3 regions of the Shewanella marisflavi genome follow, and region 3 is predicted to be linked to each of the others. Evidence: predicted binding sites of a transcription regulator. Region 3 holds the regulator's gene; each other region holds the start of a gene.
The links. The regulator sigma-54, encoded in region 3, starts transcription at its own class of promoters, with help from an activator protein. The targets are predictions, from matches to a motif close to GTTGGCACGNNNNTNGNNT.

Region 1 (4,952 bases), 820 kb from region 3:
GGTTGACTCACCCGCATTAAGGTTCATCTGAATGCCAATGTTGTCAGTTTTCTGCGGACTGCCGGCAGTGTCGGGGATCTTAACCGGCTGAGTGGTGGTTAAACTCACCGACGTTGAGTTACCATCTTTATCCACCGGGAAGGTTTGCAGATAATTACCGGCCGAATTAACCAGATAGCTATCGGCATCGACCTTAAAGGCCCCTGCACGTGTGTATGAGAGATCTTGTGAACCCACTTCAGAGGAGGTCACAAAGAAACCGCCGCCATTGATCGCCATATCCAGCGCGTTACTGGTAAATTGCAGACTCCCCTGCTGGAATTGCTGCGCCACCTGCGCCGTAGTAACACCGCCACCGACTGTCGTTTTGCTGTTGGCAAAAATTGAACTGGCATAGACGTCGGCAAACTCTGCGCGCGACTCTTTAAAACCTGTGGTGTTGACGTTGGCTATGTTATTCGCCGTGGTATTGAGATCTTTTTGCGCCGCCGCGATACCACTCAATGCAATGTTAAATGACATAAATCACCTCACTAAAAATTTGTAATCTGTTCTGGATCGAATGCCCTAACGCTCTGCTTTGTCTAGGTTTCAGACACGGCCAGAACATCACCGAGTTTGATACCGCCTATGCCTCTGAGATTGAGAATCGCCCCGGTACTTGCCGTTCCTAGGGAAACACTCGTCACATGAGCGTAAGTCGATACGGCTAAATCTTCACTCTTACCATCTACCTTGCCCGATGCCTTGATGGCGTAATTGCCGCTGGCAACAGGTTCGCCATTCTTATCAAGACCATCCCAGGCCACATCGATATTGCCGCCTTCACTGCCATCGACGGTAAAGGTCTTAATCAGTTGCCCCTTTTCATCTTCGATGCGTACCGTGATTGACTCGATAGGCTCTGGGGTACTGATCACCCCTTTCAATACCGGGTCTTCGGCTGAGATATGCCCGGTATCAGAGGGGATCAATACCTTCTGTCCGACCAACCCAGATGCCTGCAGTGCCTGACTCGAGGTCATCACAGTATTGAGGTTAACAATCTCTTCATTAAGCTTGCTGATGCCATCTACGGTCGAGAACGAGGCCATCTGCGCGATCATCTGGTCGTTATCCACCGGCTTGAAAGGATCTTGCATCGATAGCTGCTGACTGAGTAAGGAGAAGAAATCCTCTTGAGTCAGCTCCTGGCTCTTAGCTTCAGGAATTGATGACTTCTCTTGCAGACGCATACTGTCAAGAAACGGATTACCCGTGGTCTGAGTAGCCTGTTGACTACTCGACGCCTGGGGCGACACAGATTTACTGCTCTGCGCAGCTGAGCTCTGAGAAACCTGGCTATTTAATGGATTAACTAGGCTCACAACCTACCCCCTAGGATTTGCCAATGCGTAAGGTCTGTTGCAGCATAGATTTTGCCGCTTCAGCCACCTGTACGTTCATCTGATAGGAACGTGAGGCTGAGATCATGTTGGCCATCTCCTCCATCACATTGACGTTAGGCTTATAAATAAAACCGTCAGCATCGGCTAATGGATGATCGGGTGAATACTCTTTCTGTAACGGTTTATCGCTCTCCACTATGCCGGCGACTTTAACGGACTGACTGGTTTGCTGCTCATGGCTTGCCTTGGCCAGCTCAGCCTCAAACACAGGGTGACGAGCACGATAGGTCTTATCTATGCTACTAGAGACTGAATCGGCGTTGGCAATGTTGCTGGCAGTGGTATTTAGTCTTACCGACTGCGCTGACATGCCTGAGCCCGCCACATTGAATATATTAAAGAGGCTCATGATTAGGTTCCTTTAAGTGCTTTTTTCAATCCGGAAAACTTACCGTCAAGAAAACCCAACGACATTTGATACTCGAGGGCATTCTGCATAAACTCAGACTGCTCCTGCTGGATATCTACGGTATTGCCGTCGCCTGTGTCGGGTTGGTTAGGCACCCGATAACTAATGTGTTGCTTTGATAAGGCCGCCAAGTCGAAATGCTTTACGTCGCTGCGACTCATTTCCAGCCCACCTTGAGCCGTGCGAGCCGCTTGAAGTGCCTTATCAAAATCCAGATCTTTAGCTTTGTAATGAGGGGTATCGGCATTTGCTATGTTAGATGAGATCACCTCGGCACGCGCCGAGCGTATACCCAGCGTATACTGATGTACCCCCAATGCCTTATCGAAACTAATCGCCATAAAATTGCCTCCTCACACGAATGCCATAAACAAAGCAATACTTGTGCCAATAAAAACCATTCAAACGAAAAGCAGAGATAAAGGCGAAGCATAAAAAATGCCAGCAGAGGCTGGCATTAGAGAGGTTTATTGCTAACTCAGGTAATTAGCGTCTTAAGTACGCTTTTGATAGTAGATCCCGGGATTACATCGCACCATATCAAACTCGTCGGTCAAACCGGCAATCGACTCAGATGCCCCCAAAAACAGTATCCCTTTAGGATTAAGGGCGGCAGCAAATTGCCGCAATATCTTGGCCTTTGCCTCTGGGGCAAAATAGATAAGCACATTACGGCAAAAAATAATGTCGAACTTGCCGAGCAGAGTGTAGCTTTCCAGCAGGTTGTGGGCTCTAAAATTCACCAAACGCTTAACATTAGCCTTCACCACCATAGAGCCGTTGGCTCCTGGTTCAAAAAACTGACGCTTGCGCTCATCAGATAATCCTCGTCCCAAGGCCAGGTTATCGTATTCCGCGGCTTTACAACGCTCTAGCATGGAGGGGGACAAGTCTGTCGCTAATATGGTCGCACTACCAGGTAAGGCTCCTGGCTTACGCTGCTGATATTCCAAGATAGTCATCGCCAATGAATAAGGCTCTTGTCCAGATGAACAGGCGGCAGACCAGATCTTAAGCGGCCGCCCTAAACGGGAATATTCAGGAAGCAAACTATTGCCCAACAGCTCAAAAGGATAACGATCGCGAAACCACAAGGTTTCGTTGGTGGTCATAGCATCGATCACTTCAGCCCTAAGCTGACGCTCGGTGGGCTTCATGGAATGCTTAACCACCTCAGACAAGGAAGGAAGGTTGTACTTACCCATCAAAGGTGCGAGTCGGCTACGAACCAAATATTGCTTATTGTCACCCAACACGATGCCGCTGTGTTGCTCCAGAAACAATTTAAATTGGTTGTACTCAGCTTCGGCAAGTGATTTATTCGGCACCTTGATATCCCAATATCAAAAAATAAAACAGGCTACAACATACACTATAGCAAGCATGACAGAGCTCAGCGTTATACATTAGCTAAGTCACTGATACAAGTTTAAACTTATCAAACTTAGGCTTAGGACCGACTTAGGTCAAATTACAAACTAAGATGCTTGTTAACCGCAGCCGCTAACTCATCAGGATTAAATTTCGCAATAAAATCATTAGCGCCCACCTTCTCCACCATCGCCTGATTGAATACACCGCTGAGCGAGGTGTGCAGTACAACCTTAATATCTTTCAGTTTAGGGTTATCACGAATCTCCGCCGTCAAGGTATAACCATCCATCTCTGGCATCTCAATATCTGAGATGATTAGCGGAATTTCGGTTGCGACATTGTCCATCTCCGCCGCGACACTCACCAATTTTTCTAAAGCCTCACGCCCATCTTTTGCGGTATCTATCTGCAGGCTCAAGGACTCGAGGGCACGAATGATCTGCTTGCGCGCCACCGCCGAATCATCAATCACCATGATGTGATAATGGCGATCTCTGTCGATAGTAAGCTGCGCATCCACTTCCTGACTGATCTGGGTTTTCACTGGCGAAATCTCATCAAGGATCTTCTCGACATCTAAAATTTCTACCAGCTCACCTTCTATCTCGGTAACCGCCGTGAGATAAGAATAACGCCCCGCACCTTGTGGCGGCGGCATGATAGCTTCCCAGTTCATATTGATGATACGCTCGACCGACTTGACCAAGAATCCCTGCACGCTACGGTTGTACTCAGAAATAATAATGAAACAACCTTCGGTATTCTCTAACGGCTTGCCGCCTGTTGCCGCGCTAAGATCAATCACAGAAATGGTTTGCCCACGTATATGGGCCACGCCTCTCACAAAAGGATTCAACTTAGGTAGTGCGGTTAACGGCGGGCACTGCAGTACTTCTTTCACCTTAAATACGTTAATGCCAAACCTTTGCCGCCCATTTAACTTAAACAGCAGCAGCTCTAAGCGGTTTTGTCCTACAAGTTGGGTGCGTTTATTAACTGATTCAAGAATACTCGACATAATGCCTTTGCCCTGTTGTCGGGTGAATGCGAAGCCGTTCCCATGGTAAGTATGAGTATAGGCATAGTAATTGCTTTATCTAGTTATATGACAACCAGACCTCTACTTTGTCAAATTTATGACTCTAATTTCTCACAAAAAATGGCAAAGTCTGAGCCTTCAAACGAAGTATAGGTGTAATCTGGCTAATCAAGCTAGTCAATTCAATATGAAAGTAAATTTTGCATATTTTCTGTTTTTGTTACTCACCTCTCTGCCGACAATGGCAGCGGAGCCAGCCAGCGTTCCCTCCGTCTCGACCATAGCAAGATTAGCAACAGAGGTGGTGCAAGAAAAAATCACCTTACCCAAGGATGCCAAGCTGATCATCACGCCACAAAGCTTGGACACCAGGCTATCACCGCCAGCCTGCCTGGGTATGCCTAAGGCCGAGATTGCCAGCGATCGCGCCATCAGTAAAAACAACACTGTCAAAATCAGTTGCAGTAGCCCGGAGCTCGATTATCCCTGGCAGATATTCATTTCGGTTCGGGTCGAAATTCTTTTTCCCGTGGTTGTCGCCAACCAGACATTGGGACCGGGCGAGCTCATCGAAGCCGATCAGATCCGCGTCGACTATGTTGAGCAGAGCCAACTTAGAGGCCAACAATTTGATGATCCAGCAAGCGTTGCCGGGACCCGAGTTAAACGCAGAATCCCCATC
Region 2 (4,952 bases), 610 kb from region 3:
TCTGACATGGTCAGTAAAAGATCTAGTCCTTCGCTGACCACATCGACCTTATGATCCAGCAAACTGACCTGCAACTCCAACTCAGGATGTCTGGCCATAAAATCAGGCAATGCAGGAATGATATGCATGGTACCGAAAGACTGCGAAATCCCCACCTTGAGTACACCACGTGTCGCATCATTGAGATTATGCACACTGGCAACCGCCTGGTCTGCGTCGCGAAGTAACTCCTCACCTTGTGCATAAAGTAGCTGTCCGGCTTCGGTTAAACTCAGGCTTCGAGTGGTACGCTGTATCAGCTGAACACCTAATTTATGCTCAAGATCGGCAACCTGAGTACTGACTTTTGACTTAGAAATCCCCAATTTTCGCGCTGCAGAGCTAAAACTCCCGGCGCGAGCAACATGAGTAAAAATTGCAATAGGTTCTAAAAGTTCTAACATTTAAATAGCCTTAAGGTGTATGCGACACTATAAATACCAATTATAAATCATAGAGATACCTCAATGGTTTAGAGTTATCCCCTTGACTATGCAGATTATTTTAAGAGTAGAGTCAGACTGTTAGCCATTTCAATTTCGTTATCGAAATTTAGCCAGCATTGTTATTATTTTTACAAGTATACCAAAGATTTGCACTTTGATTCTAATACCTATTTTTTAGTCACTATACACCCAGATAGGACATTAGGAAAAGCCAATAACAAAAACCAACTTGAAGGCAAAAAAAAGCCCTGCACCCAAGGTAAGTGCAGGGAAATGTGGATCTTACGATGCCAGAGGAATTAACTTGCGAATTACTCGCGCAGCGGCTGCTGTTTAGCGCTCACTAATGGGAAATCGCTCAGTGCGGGGACTTCGCTGCGCAGCTGTGACTCAATCATAACCAGCTGCTGAAAGTTGTCACACAGCTTGTCGGCGCGCGCTTCTAAATCTGTTGCCTGTTGCTCGATTTGGGCTTCGATATCATCACCGACTCGCTCCATCTTGGCAGAAAAGGCGTTCATCTTCTCTTCGAAGGTATCACCATCGCCGTTCATCATCTCGCTGCCCAGGGTCATCATCATGCTACCGATTGAGCTTTGCACTACCTGCTCCATCTCTTTTTCAAACTCCTTACCAAAGGTGTCTTCCAGAGAGGACTCGGTTGCGCCAAGGTAAAACTTATCGCCATTTTGATAGGCTACGGTATCGATACGCTTAGCCAGGCTATCCATCATCTCATCAATCTTAGCGCCGGCGGCATCACCGAGTAGCGGCGTTAATGCCATGCTTACGGCGGTAGAGGCGATATCCACGGCGTCATGTACCACATCGATCACCTCAGGAAGTTGCTTAGACACCTCCCCCGCATACTGATTAACCAGTGCCTGCTGTTTGTCATTAAGCTGGACTCTGTCGCCATCGACATAGAGCTGACCCAGCTCGATACGATAGACCTCTTTTTTTGATTTACTGACAACCAACTTGCTCGGCTCCACCGAGACATCATAGTTGAGACTCACCTCGCACTGCTTGTCGTCACGGCCAAAGGAGATCTGGTTATCTTTACCCTCGCCGGCCCAAGCCGAACTCGTTGTCGCTAGTACAAATGCAGTCAGTCCAAGAGATGCTGTCAGTTTCTTCATGTTCTTATTCCTTAAGTCGTCGATGATTCACATAATGCGTAGCTCAAGGGGCACCATGTGTCGTTGATTACAGAGAATACAGATATCATGCCAAAATTAACCAACCCAATACAATCAACAAGATAGCCATATTCAATAGGATAGACCGAGTGAGAAAAGTTAACTCTCCAACCAGTTTTTAGTGAATTTTACTAACTGATAAAGCGGCGATCGCAGCCTTTAAAAGATAGAGCGGCCCAAGGCCTGGGAGAGATGTTCAAGTGCGGCGGTTCCCGCTAATGAGTTGCCATTCTTATCTAGCTCGGGTGACCAGACACAGACACTCATATCACCTGGGATCACGGCAATAATACCGCCCCCGACGCCACTCTTACCTGGCATACCTACCCGATAGGCAAACTCTCCTGCTCCATCATACAGGCCAGATGTCGCCAGTAGGGCATTGAGTTTACGGGTCTGGGTGGGTGATACCACAGGCTTACCGTCTATGCTCTTGCCAGCGTTTGCCAGGTAGAGCATCGCCTTTGACAGATCGGCGCAGCTCATCTTAAGGGCGCAGTAATGAAAGTAGTTTTTTAGCACCTTATCGACATCGTTATTAAAGTTGCCGAAAGACTTCATCAGATAGGCGATGGCCGCGTTGCGGGCGCTGTGTTCATATTCAGAGGCCGCGACACGCTTATCGTAAATCACATGGGGATTGGTGCTCAGTTTTCTCACCACCTCTAGCATATGATGCTTGGGTGCACCCAAACGGCTTTGCAAGAGATCGGCAATGATCAGGGCGCCAGCATTAATAAAGGGGTTTCGCGGCACGCCGCGCTCAAGTTCAATCTGAACCAGAGAGTTAAAGGACTGTCCCGAAGGCTCTTTACCGACACGAGACCAGATCTCCCTCTCTTCATACAGGGTTAAGGCCAGCGTGAGGCTAAATACTTTAGAGATACTCTGAATCGAAAAGGGCTCGAGATAATCTCCAGCCCCTATCGTTTGACCATCAACTGTGGTGACGGCGATCCCCAATTTTTGGGGATCCACCTCGGCTAAGGCTGGAATATAATCGGCAACCTTACCCTTGCCCAGCAGCGGACGGACCTGCTCGATAATATTTTCGAGCAGTGCCTTTTGCGGCATTAGTTCCACCAAATATCGTACAGTTCGCTAACCACAACATCTTTAGCTGGCTGATTCTTCCAAAAATCGCTCACGGCTTGGCGATCTTCTTCGGTGCACTTGCCTATGGTCTGGGTCGCGATGATCCCTTCCCACTCTTTATGACCGCCACCATGAAAACCCAGTTTTCTGGCTTCAATCACCTGATCGATAAACTGATCGACAATGTCATCGATCTGTTCTTCGCTTACCGAGTCTTCGAAGGTCCAGTTTACGTCGAAACCTAACTCTTGAAATTCATCGATGCGTAATTTCTTGCGTAAACGACGACTACGTGTTGCCATGTGTATACCCTCTCTTTATAGAAATTCAGCTTACTCGGTACGCTCAAACATCAGATCCCAGACACCATGGCCTAAGCGATGGCCTCTGGCCTCAAATTTGGTCAAAGGGCGATGATCGGGGCGAGGCACAAAATCGCCACTGGCAGATTGGTTTTTATAACCTGGTGCCGCGCTCATCACCTCTAACATATGCTCACTGTAGTTTTCCCAATCGGTCGCAAGGTGGAACACACCACCCACTTTCAGGCAGCGGCGAATAAGCTGAGCAAACTCAGGCTGCACGATACGACGCTTATGATGGCGCTTCTTATGCCAAGGATCGGGGAAGAACAGCTGCACCCTGGCTAAACTACCGCTTTGAATGCTATTTTCCAATACTTCGATGGCATCATGGTGAAACACGCGCAGGTTTGTAACACCCGCTTCTGCCGCATCGGCCAAGCAGGCGCCCACGCCAGGCTTATGCACTTCGATGCCGATAAAGTTAAGCTCAGGCGCCGCCTTAGCCATCTCGACCAGTGAGGCCCCCATACCAAAGCCAATCTCAAGCACAGTATCAGCCTCACGGCCAAACACCTTAGCCAGATCCAGCGGCTCGGGAGAGTAATCCAATCCCATGATAGGCCATTGCTGCTCCATGGCCTGCGCCTGGCCTTTGGTCAGACGTCCTTCACGTAATACAAAGCTTCTAACTTTACGAAGGTACTTACCCTCTTCGTTAAACTCTGCTGTGGTCACTTCGCTCATTATTTTTCAGCCTCTGATCTGCCATTAGTTGGCCATATAGCGCCGAGAAAAAGTAAGCGTCAAGCATCTCAAGGCTCGACTCACAAACTCATTTGATCCGACCAGGATCCTGACACTTATATGATTGGAAAATTATAAAAAGAAGGGCATTATCCAAAGTTACTGCGCTAAGGCAAGCCCTATGTTGCCAAAGTATACCAATAATCCCGACAGGCGCGAATTGTGCCTTAACAAGGATGCCATTTAGGTTGAGAAAAACCTTACCCGTCTATACACTGAGCGCCATGAAAACAGAGCAATTTCACCAGCGCATCGTCTCCTGGTATGACGAACATGGGCGCAAACACCTTCCCTGGCAACAAGATAAGACCCCCTACAAAGTTTGGGTATCTGAGATCATGTTGCAGCAGACTCAGGTAGCAACCGTTATCCCCTACTTCGAAGCCTTTATGAAGCGCTTCCCAACCATAGTGGATCTGGCAAACGCCGATCAGGATGAGGTGTTGCACCACTGGACAGGCCTTGGCTATTACGCCAGGGCCCGCAACCTGCACAAGAGTGCTCAGATAGTGGCTAACGACTATCAAGGGCAATTCCCCACAGAATTTGAGCAGGTGCTCGCCTTGCCAGGAATTGGTCGCTCCACCGCGGGTGCAATACTCTCACTATCTCTTGGTCAGCATCACCCCATCTTAGATGGTAACGTCAAGCGAGTGCTGGCCAGGCATGGCGCCATCGCCGGTTGGCCTGGAAAACGTGAGGTCGAAGAGCAGCTGTGGCAACTCACCCAAACATTGACGCCGCAAGAGGGCGTAACCAAATACAATCAGGCGATGATGGATATTGGAGCCAGCATCTGTACCCGCTCAAAACCTAAGTGCGAGCTCTGCCCTGTTGCCATCGACTGCAAGGCACAGTTAATGGGGCGCCAAACGGATTTTCCCGGTAAGAAGCCGAAGAAATCAATTCCAGAGAAGCTAGCCTTTATGCTGGTCATTAAAGAAGGCGATCAAGTACTGATGAGTAAGAGGCCCCCCGCGGGAATATGGGGCGGCCTCTGGTGTTTTCCTCAGTTTGACAGTCAAAGTGCACTCGAGGAGTTTGCCAATGCTAAGGGGCTT
Region 3 (4,952 bases):
AGGTTAGAGGTGTCGATATAGTGATCCACTAGCTTGGCGATGGGATCGAGCAGTTTGCCTTCGAGCTGAATCGCCTCCTTGAGAGAGACTTTTGAGCGTGACAGCGGATGTAATCTGCGGGTCTCGCTATAGCGCTTGAGCAGCACATTGTCGCTGGAGTTAAGGAAGAAACTTAAGATCTCGGTATCTTTCGGGAGCTTGGCCAGCTGCTTTTCCAACTGGATCTCTTCGCTGGGCATATTGCGCACATCGACGCTAATGGCCACCAGTTCGCTGCGTCCCTTGAGTTGCTCCAGCAGGGATTCCATCATCTGTAGGGGCAGATTATCGACACAGTAGTAGCCGAGATCTTCTAAGACCCTAAGTGCGACAGATTTTCCCGACCCTGAGCGTCCGGATACCAAAACCAATTTCATTGGGTGATCACCTGATAGAGTTCTGACTCATCCTTGGTTTTTCTTAGCTGTTTCATGATCGCCTTGTCATTGAGTTTCTCTGCCATGGCGGCCAGAGTACTAAGATGCTGCTCGCATTGATCTGCGGGCACCAATAATGCAAAAAGGATATCGACGGGCTTATTATCAATGGCATCGAATGCGATTGGTTCAGCACACTTCACCAGTACGGCCACTGGTTGCTCTATGTTCGTCAGCCGTCCGTGAGGAATCGCGATACCATTGCCTATACCTGTGCTGCCCATTTTCTCTCGAGCCAGAAGGCTTTCAAAAATCTCTTGAGAGGAGAGGGTGGGGTACTGGACAGCGGCTAAGTCGCTGATAAGCTCCAGTACCTTTTTCTTACTGCCCGGAGTGGCGCAGGTTGTGCACTCCGGCCGCAGGATGGTACTCAGTTCCATCGTTAATGTTTAGTAAGCTTCTCTTTGTGTTTAATGACCTGACGATCGAGCTTGTCAATCAGGGAGTCTATCGCGGCATACATGTCCGCATGTTCGGATGTTGCGAACACTTCTCCGCCACGGAGGTGTAACTTGGCCTCAACCTTTTGCTGCAACTTTTCGACATTTAATACAACGTGCACATTATTGATCTGATCGAAATGACGTTCAAGCTTTGTGAATTTCTCTTCAACATAGTTTCTTAGAGATTGGGTGATCTCGATATGGTGCCCAGTCAGGTTTATTTGCATAAAGATAGTCCTCCAGTTTCCAGTTACGTGTTATAAGCTCTTACGCTGATTCGAGGGCGGTATAAGCATTGCCTCTCGGTACTTAGCAATAGTGCGACGCGCCACTTTAATGCCTTGTTCAGCTAAGAGTTGAGCCATCTTGCTGTCGCTTAATGGCTTTTTCTGGTTTTCCGCAGCAACTAGCTTCTTAATAAAAGCCCGTATTGCTGTTGAAGAGCACTCTCCACCATCGTCAGTGCCGACATGGCTAGAGAAAAAGTATTTGAGTTCGAAGATCCCTCTCGGGGTATGCATATATTTCTGTGTGGTTACACGGGAGATGGTCGATTCGTGCATCTCCACCGCTTCGGCGATGTCGTTAAGCACCATGGGCTTCATCGCCTCTTCACCAAATTCGAAGAAACCTTGTTGGAAGTCGACAATGCAGTTGGTGACCTTTAGCAGTGTCTCGTTACGGCTCTCAAGACTCTTGAGGAACCATTTCGCCTCTTGCAGGTGACCACGAATAAACTGACCGTCAGCCTGGCTCTTAGTGCTGCGCGCCATGGCCGCATACTGCTGGTTGACGTTGATCTTGGGCATGCTATCGGGATTAAGCTCGACCACCCAGCGTCCCTTCTTCTTGGTGACGGTCACATCAGGGATCACATACTCGTCGCGGCTGGCGGTAATGGCCAGGCCTGGACGGGGGTTTAAAGTTTGAATGAGGGCGATAGCATCTCTTAGCTCATCTTCTTTAAGCTTGGTTTTGCGCATCAAGAGGCGGAAGTCGCGTCCAGCGATGAGATCCAAGTGCTCCTTGATCAACATGCGTGCATTGGCGATATGCGGGGTATCGTCGCTGTATTGGGCCAGCTGAATCGTCAGACACTCGCTGAGATCTCGCGCCGCCACGCCTATGGGGTCGAAGTGCTGTACTCGCTTGAGTACTGCCTCGACCTCATCGAGTTCTATTTCGGGATCGCCCATCGCTTCGAGAATATCCTCGCAGGTCTGGGTCAGGTAACCGCGTTCGTCAATGGCATCTATGATGGCGGTGGCGATGGCCAGATCGTTATCGGAAAAAGGGGTGAGATTCTTCTGCCATTCGAGGTGCTCGTATAGGCCTTCACTGGTCTCGCCCTGAAAAGGCATGTCGTCGTCGCGCATGGCGCCTGAGCTGGAGTTAGGGGAGGCGGTATAGACCTCGTCCCAAGTAGTGTCGACCGGCAGCTCGTCAGGCATAGAGTCTTGAGTCAGGGCGTCCGAGGTCTCGACGCCTGAGTTATCCTGACTCGAATCCAGCTCTATCTTGTCATCATACTTGCTGTCGAAATTGTCGACGGCGGTATCATCTTGTAGTTCGGCACTGGCGCCTTCTTGCTCTTCATCCAACTCCAGTAGCGGATTGGATTCTAATGCTTGTTGGATCTCCTGCTGCAACTCTAGTGACGACAACTGCAACAGACGTATGGCCTGTTGTAGCTGGGGCGTCATGGTGAGATGCTGACCCATTTTGAGCTGAAGTGACGCTTTCATCGTACTGCTATTCCCTTGTTTCTAATTATAAAATGAGAAAGCTCTGGCTAATTGGCCGGACAAATATAAAGGATAGTCCTTATGGCCACAATCTGATATTAGTTTCAGTTTATGGCCCGGTTATAAGATTAACTATAGCTTGAATTGTTCACCTAAGTACACTGCTCGTACTTGCTGATTGTCTAAGATTTCGGCGGGTGTTCCTTCGGCGATCAGATTACCGTGGCTGACGATATAGGCTTTCTCACAGACGTCTAATGTTTCGCGCACATTATGGTCGGTGATCAACACCCCAAGGCCACGGTTTTTGAGTTGCTCGATGATCTTTTTGATGTCGATGACTGAGATGGGGTCGACACCGGCGAAGGGTTCATCGAGAAGAATAAATTTCGGGTTCGCGGCCAGGGCCCTGGCGATCTCTACCCGGCGACGTTCACCGCCCGACAACGCCATACCGTGGCTGTCACGGATATGGGTAATATGAAACTCTTCCAGCAGATGTTCCAACTCCTCTTCGCGGCCATCGTTATCCAGATCGCTGCGGGTCTGCAGCACGGCCATGATGTTGTCGCGTACCGAGAGTTTGCGAAAGATGCTGGCTTCCTGGGGCAGGTAACCTATGCCTTTACGGGCGCGAAGGTGCATGGGGTCGAGGGTGAGGTCGTCATCATCGATATAGATGCGTCCCTTGTCGCTCTGTACTAGGCCGACCACCATGTAGAAGGTGGTGGTCTTACCGGCACCGTTTGGTCCCAATAGGCCGACGATCTGCCCGGTTTTGACTGTAAGGCTCACATCTTGGACAACGGCACGACTCTTATAGCTCTTGGCGAGGTTTTCCGCCTTCAAGGTCAGGTCTGTCATTGCTTTTCCTGTTCGGGTTGTTCTGGTTCTGGCTCGGGTTGCGCTTGTTTCTGCTCTTGATAGTTTTCAGGCTGAATAATGGTGATCACGCGGTCATTGCCTGTACTCTCGGCAATCAGCTGTTGCTGTTCAATGTTGTAGCGGATCTGAGTACCTGTGACCTGGCTGCCTTCCTGTTCCAGGGTAGCATCGCCAATGAGTGTCAGGGTGCGGCTCGAGAGTTCATAGCGGATCTCTTTGGCACTGGCAGAGGCGGGACGGCCATCTTCCATTACCTGAGAGTAGGTGGCCGGGTTGCCTGTGGCAACGAGGATCTTGCCACTGTTCTTTTCTTTGCTGAAGGCGCGCAGTTCATCGGCCAAGATCTTGATCGAGCCCTGAGTGACCTCAACCGGTCCATGGAAGATGATCTGATTGTTCTTGATATCGGCTTCCTGGCTAGCGGCAGAGATCTTGACCTCTTGTAGTAGGTCATTATCCTTGGCTTGGGCGCCCAGGCTAATCAGGGTTAGCAGCCCAGCGAGAATAAGGCTATTTAGTTTCATATGTTCCTTCTACCTGACTCGTCAGTCGTATATTTTGTGCGTTGAGATCGGCGTATAAGCCTTGCCCCGTGATGAGGAAATCTCGCCCCGTTACCCGAATGCTTTTGTCGGATGTCATTATCATAGTATTGAGATCCAACTCCAGATAGGTGGTCTCTATGGTCTGGATAGGTTCTTCTGGGCTAATAGCATCAATGATAACATTATTTTCCAGGGTGACCCGTCCGCTATTTTTGTCCAGAGTGCCTTTAGTCGATCTGAGTCGCCATTGGGCATCGCCCTTGTCTGGATACACGAGATAGATGGGCTGAGTAAAGTAGGTCATGTTGCGTTCGGCGTAGTGCTTCATGTGGCTGGCCGATACGCGGCTATTGATGCCGCCCTGCTCATTGTACTGCACGCTCTTAAGATCCCGGACGATATAGTCGGGACTGTCGGCGTTCACCTGTGCCAGATCTTCTTCTCCCCGTTTCGATTGCACCTGCCAATAGAGCACTAGTGCGGTACCGAAAAAGGCGATAATGGCCAGCGTGACTCTATTCATATGCTCATTCCGTGGGCCGACGCAAACTTATCCTGGCTGAGCAGAATAAGGTCTGTCAGTTCTCGCAGGGCGCCGTGGCCCCCTTTGATATGGGTCGTCATGTCGGCGTGTTGGCGCACATAAGGGTGGCCATCAGCCACACAGACAGATAAGCCCACCTTCTGCATCACAGGCAGATCCACCATATCGTCGCCAATATAGGCCACTTCCTGGGGCGTGACCTTATAGAGAGCCAGCAGCTCTTCGTATGGTTCAAGTTTGTTGTCCACGCCCTGATAGATATGGGTGATCCCAAGGGCTGTCATGCGATCTTCCACTATTTGAGACTTACGCCC

Region 1: flgB (flagellar basal body rod protein FlgB) is a predicted target of sigma-54. The motif match lies at 2,231-2,249, and genes of this name have one in related genera.
Region 2: CFF01_RS13750 (YggN family protein) is a predicted target of sigma-54. The motif match lies at 1,704-1,722, and genes of this name have one in related genera.

Annotation. Positions count from the first base shown of each region.
Region 1 is NZ_CP022272.1:2,885,348-2,890,299, forward strand. Features, by position in the region: gene flgE (flagellar hook protein FlgE) at 1-522, opposite strand, end outside; gene flgD (flagellar hook assembly protein FlgD) at 585-1,367, opposite strand; gene flgC (flagellar basal body rod protein FlgC) at 1,378-1,797, opposite strand; gene flgB (flagellar basal body rod protein FlgB) at 1,800-2,198, opposite strand; gene CFF01_RS12785 (CheR family methyltransferase) at 2,352-3,191, opposite strand; gene CFF01_RS12790 (chemotaxis protein CheV) at 3,329-4,249, opposite strand; gene flgA (flagellar basal body P-ring formation chaperone FlgA) at 4,458-4,952, shown strand, end outside.
Region 2 is NZ_CP022272.1:3,096,662-3,101,613, forward strand. Features, by position in the region: gene CFF01_RS13745 (LysR family transcriptional regulator) at 1-443, opposite strand, end outside; gene CFF01_RS13750 (YggN family protein) at 797-1,627, opposite strand; gene glsB (glutaminase B) at 1,847-2,761, opposite strand; gene CFF01_RS13760 (YggL family protein) at 2,761-3,084, opposite strand; gene trmB (tRNA (guanosine(46)-N7)-methyltransferase TrmB) at 3,115-3,831, opposite strand; gene mutY (A/G-specific adenine glycosylase) at 4,116-4,952, shown strand, end outside.
Region 3 is NZ_CP022272.1:3,702,000-3,706,951, reverse strand. Features, by position in the region: gene rapZ (RNase adapter RapZ) at 1-416, opposite strand, end outside; gene ptsN (PTS IIA-like nitrogen regulatory protein PtsN) at 413-856, opposite strand; gene hpf (ribosome hibernation promoting factor) at 859-1,146, opposite strand; gene CFF01_RS16315 (RNA polymerase factor sigma-54) at 1,177-2,664, opposite strand; gene lptB (LPS export ABC transporter ATP-binding protein) at 2,797-3,528, opposite strand; gene lptA (lipopolysaccharide transport periplasmic protein LptA) at 3,525-4,073, opposite strand; gene lptC (LPS export ABC transporter periplasmic protein LptC) at 4,060-4,617, opposite strand; gene kdsC (3-deoxy-manno-octulosonate-8-phosphatase KdsC) at 4,614-4,952, opposite strand, start outside.